3 regions of the Blautia sp. OM06-15AC genome follow, and region 2 is predicted to be linked to each of the others. Evidence: predicted binding sites of a transcription regulator. Region 2 holds the regulator's gene; each other region holds the start of a gene.
What was found. The regulator Rex, encoded in region 2, represses fermentation and respiration genes when NADH is low (regulators of the CRP and FNR family bind a similar motif). The targets are predictions, from matches to a motif close to ATTGTTAANTANTTAACAAT.

Region 1 (2,206 bases), on a different contig from region 2:
GAAGCGGATTGCGAATATCCGCTTCGCATGTGGGAAACGAATTGTGTTCGTTACGCCATGATTTTGCGGAACAGATCCTTCAGATCTTCTACGCTTGCATCCTTCGGGTTGCCCGGTGCGCAGGCATCTGCGTGTGCGGAATCTGCAAGGAACTGCAGATCTTCTTCTTTGACTGCCTCGAGAACAGATGGGATTCCAACGTCTGCGGACAGCTTCTTAACAGCATCAATCGCTGCTTTTCTGTACTCTTCCTGAGACATTTCGTCTACACCTGTAACGCCCATGGCACGTGCGATTTCGCGGTATTTCTCACCGGTGCACTCCTGGTTGTATTCCATAACGATCGGAAGCATCATGGCACATGCAACACCGTGTGGGGTATCATAAACAGCACCAAGGGTGTGTGCCATGGAGTGAGCGATTCCAAGACCTACGTTGGAGAAGCCCATACCTGCGATGTACTGGCCAAGAGCCATTCCTTCGCGTCCCTCTTTGGTGTTTGCGACAGCACCGCGCAGAGATTTGGAGATGAGTTCGATGGCTTTGAGATGGAACATGTCAGTCATTTCCCATGCAGCTTTTGTGGTGTAACCCTCGATTGCGTGGGTCAGAGCGTCCATACCGGTAGAAGCGGTCAGTCCTTTTGGCATGGAGGACATCATATCCGGGTCAACAACTGCGATGATTGGCATATCGTGCGGGTCAACGCATACGAATTTACGTTTTCTTTCAACGTCTGTGATAACGTAGTTGATGGTAACCTCTGCAGCAGTACCGGCTGTGGTCGGAACAGCGATGATCGGTACGCATGGATTTTTGGTCGGTGCAGTGCCTTCAAGGCTTCTGACATCCTCAAACTCCGGGTTTGCGATGATGATACCGATTGCTTTGGAGGTATCCATAGAAGAACCGCCGCCGATGGCGATCAGATAGTCAGCGCCGGATGCCTTGAAAGCTTCTACGCCGTGTTTTACGTTTTCGATGGTCGGGTTTGGCTTGATATCGCTGTAAAGCTCATAGTCGAGTCCGTTTGCGGTCAGAATATCGGTTACTTTGGAAGTAACGTTGAATTTAATCAGATCCGGGTCAGAGCATACGAAAGCTTTCTTGAAGCCGTGTGCCTTTGCTTCATTTGCGATCTCGGCAATAGCGCCTGCTCCGTGATAAGAGGTTGCATTTAAATTAATACGATTTGCCATGATTGAAAAACTCCCTTCTAAAATGAATAAATGGTTTTACTGAACTTGTTATTATATTAACAAATCCGGAAGGGAAAAAGAAAGTGACAGAAGAAGCGAAGTGTAACACTTTAAAAAAAATCGCCATTGTGACAAAAACAACAGAACAAAATTTGTGAAAAATAACCAGAGAGTGTCTGAAAAACCATTTCCGCAATCTGCAAGCCCCACTTTGACACGCGCTCTAAGAGAGCAGCTGCAGATTCCGGAACAGTTTTTTTAAGTCTTCCGGCATTGCCCGGACGAGAAGAGCTGCAAACTCGGAAGGTGTCAGATCCATGCCGGTAAGCACCCATTTTACGGTCATGGTGATGGAACCCTGACAGTACATTTCGAGAAGAAAATGCATTTCCGGTGAAACCGGACTGCCGCTTTTTTCGTGAATCAGATTTTCGTAGAACGCGAGAATCAGGTCAAAATCGTGCTCACGCAGAGAATTCTGCTTGTCGTAGCGGAAGGCAGCGGCGAAAAAAGCTTTTTCTTTCTGAATATAGGTAAATTTCTTTTCCAGACTGTCAAAAACGGTCGTTCCGCGCCCCATATGTTCGAAGGATTTTGTCAGTAATTTATCAAAGTACCAGTTGATTAGATCGTATTTGTCGAGAAAATTGCGGTAGAAGGTCTGGCGGGTAACACCGCAGATTTCACAGATCTGGCGCACGGTGATCTCTTCAACGGGTGTTGTTTTCATGCACTCCTTCATGGATTCGGCAAGACGGTATTTTGTTTTTTCTCCTTTGGGAGCAGATACGGTGGAATGGATCATCCGGGTAGTTTCCTTTCGCTTCGAAAATTGTAACTATGCAGAGTTATGCATATATTATAACGCGAATCCGAAAAAATAAAAAGCCCTGAACATGTTCCGGAGATAAGATACAGGAACATATTCAGGACGATTTTGCTTATTTTCTTTTGTTTACGGCCTGACCGACACAGTAGCATACAGCGGCAACAACCATGCCGTTGAT
Region 2 (2,206 bases):
GTCCACGGCAAGAACAGGAACACCGCTTGCGCAGATTGCTTCCACTGCCCTCCGGTACTCCCCTGCCAGCGGACGGGATACGCCAATTCCAAAGATGGCATCTATGATAACAGTATATTCCCGGAAATCCGGATTCTTAACCTCACGGACCCCATAATTTTCCGCAATTTTCTTCTGTGCTCTCATGCCTTCACTGTATTTTTCCGGATTTCCAAGACAGAACAGTTCCGCATCCACCCCTTTCGTCTTTAAAATCCGTGCAATTGCCGCACCGTCCCCTCCATTATTTCCGGGACCGCACACAGCAAGGACTTTTCCTGTATCCCATGTTCCATTTTGAAGCTCCTCCACGCAGGACAGCGCTGCGCGCTCCATCAGTACCAGGGACGGTACCCCCATGGTTTCGATCGTATTGCGGTCTGCCTGCTTCATCTGTGCTGCTGTAAGAATCCGTTTCATCGCTTTTCCTCCTTTTCCTTCCTTATCCGGAAAGTGAACAGAAAAAGTCTCCGGTTTCCCGAAGACTCTCCTGCTTTTGTTTTGGTTTCTTAATTGTTCTTTGGATGCTCCGCCTCATATCTGGTCAGATTGTAGGAGAGACGCATCAGACTTTCGGAAAGATGGACGTTCTCGACGATCACATCTTTCGGAAGTTTTAAGTTTAGATCGGTATGTGCAAAATTCCAGATTGCTTTTACACCGTTGTCCACGAGAATCTCTGCCATCTCTACCGCTTTTGCTTTTGGCAGTGTCAAAGCCGCAATCTCTACATGGTGTTCCTTGATAAATTCCGGAAGCTCGTCCGCCATGCGGATTTCAATTCCGCGCACGGAGATTCCTTTTAATACCGGGTTGACGTCAAAAATACCGACCGTTTTGAATCCGCTTCTTTCAAAGGCCGCATAATTGGCAAGCGCCTGTCCCAGATTTCCGGCTCCGACAAAAATCATATTGTGGACTCTGTCCAGACCTAAGATTTTTCCAATCTCGCTGTACAGATACCGCACGTTATAACCATACCCCTGCTGGCCAAAGCCGCCGAAATTATTTAAGTCCTGGCGAATCTGGGAAGCTGTCACTTTCATCCGCTCGCTCAGCTCACCGGAAGAGATCCGTTCTACTCCGTCCTCCAGCAATTCGCCCAGGTAACGATAATATCTAGGAAGTCTTTTGATAACTGCCCGCGAAATTCCTTTTTCTTCCAAGATAAATTCCTCCTTATTTACACCTGCATATATTCATATTATATATGGTTGATAGAAAATTGTCAAAGATTTCTTGAAATTTTGTGTATTACTCTCTATAATAAGGATGGTGTGTTATGTCAAAATACAGAAATATGTTATCTGGAGGAACCACATGATTCTTGCATGTCAGAATATCTCGAAAGCATTCGGGACAACGGAAATTATCAAAAATGCATCTTTTCATATAGAAGAACGCGAAAAAGCCGCACTGGTCGGCATCAACGGCGCTGGAAAATCGACGCTGTTAAAAATCATCATCGGCGAAATGAGGGCCGATGAGGGAGAGGTCATCCTCTCCAAAGGAAAGACGATGGGCTATCTCGCCCAGCATCAGGATCTGACCGGACACCTTTCCATTTACCAGGAAGTGCTGACCGCGAAACAGAATCTGATCGATATGGAGGAACGCCTCCGTCAGATGGAAAGTGATATGAATACAAAATCCGGTGCAGAGCTGGATGAACTTCTTTCCACCTACACCCGCCTCTCCCATACCTTTGAACTGGAAAACGGATACGCGTACCGCAGTGAAGTCGTCGGTGTTTTAAAAGGTCTTGGCTTTTCCGAGAGCGATTTTGAAAAACAGGTGGACTCCCTCTCCGGCGGTCAGAAGACCCGCGTGGCACTTGGTAAACTGCTGCTTACCAAACCGGACATCATTCTGCTCGACGAGCCGACCAACCACCTCGATATGGACTCGATCTCCTGGCTCGAAACGTATCTTTTAAATTACAGCGGAGCCGTCCTGATCGTCTCCCATGACCGTTACTTTCTCGACCGCGTTGTCACAAAAGTCGTTGAAGTGGACAATAAAAAAGTAACAACTTTTGAGGGAAACTATACCGCCTACAGTCAGAAAAAAGCAATGCTCCGTGAAGCCGCTTACCATGCCTGGGTCAACCAGCAGCAGGAAATCCACCATCAGGAAGAAGTCATTGCAAAGCTGAAATCTTTCAACC
Region 3 (2,206 bases), on a different contig from region 2:
GGAACTAAAACAAGAAAGGATGAATCACGCATGAAAGATGCAACCATTTCTGAACTTTATGATTTAACCCAGACCATTGCCGCAAAAATCTTTGAAGGCAAAACGTATCCATGGGAAGTGCTTCCGCTCATTAAAGATTTTATTCTTGAACTCGGCGAAACACTCGATCCGGCAGAATACGAAAAACGCGGTGAAAATGTCTGGATCGCAAAAGATGCCGTGATCGCACCGACCGCTTCCATTAACGGCCCATGCATCATTGGAAAAGGCGCTGAGATCCGTCAGTGTGCCTTTATCCGCGGAAACGCCATCGTCGGCGAAGGCGCTGTCGTTGGAAACTCCACCGAACTGAAAAATGTCATTCTCTTTAATAAAGTACAGGTTCCGCATTACAACTATGTCGGCGACTCTGTTCTTGGATACAAAGCCCATATGGGTGCCGGTTCCATTACTTCCAATGTAAAATCCGATAAGAAGCTCGTTGTTGTCAAAGGCGCAGATGAACAGATCGAAACCGGACTGAAAAAATTCGGTGCGATGCTCGGCGATGAAGTCGAGGTCGGCTGTAACAGCGTATTGAACCCGGGAACGGTTGTCGGAAGAAATTCCAACATTTATCCACTCTCCTGTATTCGCGGTGTGATCCCGTCAGGTCATATTTTTAAGAATGCGAAAGAAATTGTCAAAAAAATCTGATAATTAAAAAAATTCTCTTTTATCGAGAGAAAACCAAACCGATTGATTTAAAAGACCGCCGGAAATTTTATCGTTTTCCGGTGGTCTTTGCAATTTTTTATCAAAATATGCTGGACGAATGACCAATTTTGTGAGACAATAACCATAGGTCTGTGAACAGGCTGGAAACAGTCCGTTCGAAAGACAAAAGCTCAAATAAGTACATATTTGAAAGGAGTTTAACAATGACTTATTCACACGAAGTAGAAATGATGTGTCCGGTTGCCCAGGGCGTGCATCACGGTGCAGCTCCGATTCCGGAGGAAGCAAAATGGGTAAAAGCAAAAGAAATCAAAGACATTTCCGGATTCACTCACGGTATTGGCTGGTGCGCACCGCAGCAGGGTACCTGCAAGCTGACTCTGAACGTAAAAGAGGGCGTTATCCAGGAAGCTCTCGTTGAGACCATCGGATGTTCAGGAATGACTCATTCTGCAGCTATGGCATCTGAGATTCTGCCAGGACTTACCATCCTTGAGGCACTGAATACTGACCTTGTGTGTGATGCTATCAATACTGCTATGAGAGAGCTCTTCCTGCAGATCGTTTACGGAAGAAGCCAGAGTGCATTCTCCGAGGACGGACTGGTTGTAGGCGCAGGCCTGGAAGACCTTGGTAAAGGACTTCGTTCCCAGGTTGGTACCATGTACGGAACTCTTGCAAAAGGACCTCGTTATCTGGAGATGACCGACGGTTATGTAACAGGTATCGCTCTGGATGCAGATGATGAGATTATCGGTTACAAATTCATCAACTTCGGAAAGATGATGGACTTCATCAAAGCCGGCGATGATGCAAACACAGCTTTCGAAAAAGCAAGCGGACAGTACGGACGTGTTGCTGATGCTGTTAAGATCGTTGACCCGAGAAAAGAGTAATCAGATAATTTAGGAGGATAGGAAAATGGCTTTATTTGAATCATATGAAAGAAGAGAGAAACAGATTCTGGCTAAGCTTGCTGAGTACGGAATCAACTCCATCGAAGAAGCTGCAGAAGTTACAAAAGCTGCTGGCCTTGATGTATACAAAATGATCGAAGGCATTCAGCCAATCTGCTTCGAGAATGCAAAATGGGCTTACACTGTAGGCGCAGCAATCGCAATCAAAAAAGGATGCCGCAAAGCTTCTGAAGCTGCTGCAGCAATCGGTGAGGGACTTCAGTCCTTCTGTATCCCGGGTTCTGTAGCAGATCAGCGTAAAGTTGGTCTTGGCCATGGTAACCTTGGTAAAATGCTTCTGGAAGAGGACACCGAGTGCTTCGCATTCCTGGCTGGACATGAGTCCTTCGCAGCTGCTGAGGGTGCTATCGGTATCGCTGAAAAAGCAAACAAAGTACGTCAGAAACCTCTGCGTGTTATCCTGAACGGTCTTGGAAAAGACGCTGCTCAGATCATCGCTCGTATCAACGGCTTTACTTATGTAGAGACTGAGTATGACTACTACACCGGAGAACTGAAAGAAGTATTCAGAA

Region 1: a site for Rex is predicted at 1,244-1,263, ahead of fucO (lactaldehyde reductase). Genes of this name have one in related genera too.
Region 3: a site for Rex is predicted at 782-801, ahead of DXB83_RS12260 (iron-sulfur cluster assembly scaffold protein). Genes of this name have one in related genera too.

Annotation. Positions count from the first base shown of each region.
Region 1 is NZ_QULD01000002.1:63,770-65,975, forward strand. Features, by position in the region: gene fucO (lactaldehyde reductase) at 51-1,199, opposite strand; gene DXB83_RS03915 (TetR/AcrR family transcriptional regulator C-terminal domain-containing protein) at 1,423-2,004, opposite strand; gene codB (cytosine permease) at 2,141-2,206, opposite strand, start outside.
Region 2 is NZ_QULD01000001.1:595,889-598,094, reverse strand. Features, by position in the region: gene DXB83_RS02900 (bifunctional ADP-dependent NAD(P)H-hydrate dehydratase/NAD(P)H-hydrate epimerase) at 1-459, opposite strand, end outside; gene DXB83_RS02895 (redox-sensing transcriptional repressor Rex) at 549-1,205, opposite strand; gene DXB83_RS02890 (ABC-F family ATP-binding cassette domain-containing protein) at 1,360-2,206, shown strand, end outside.
Region 3 is NZ_QULD01000009.1:116,738-118,943, forward strand. Features, by position in the region: gene DXB83_RS12255 (acyltransferase) at 31-696, shown strand; gene DXB83_RS12260 (iron-sulfur cluster assembly scaffold protein) at 921-1,613, shown strand; gene DXB83_RS12265 (GGGtGRT protein) at 1,639-2,206, shown strand, end outside.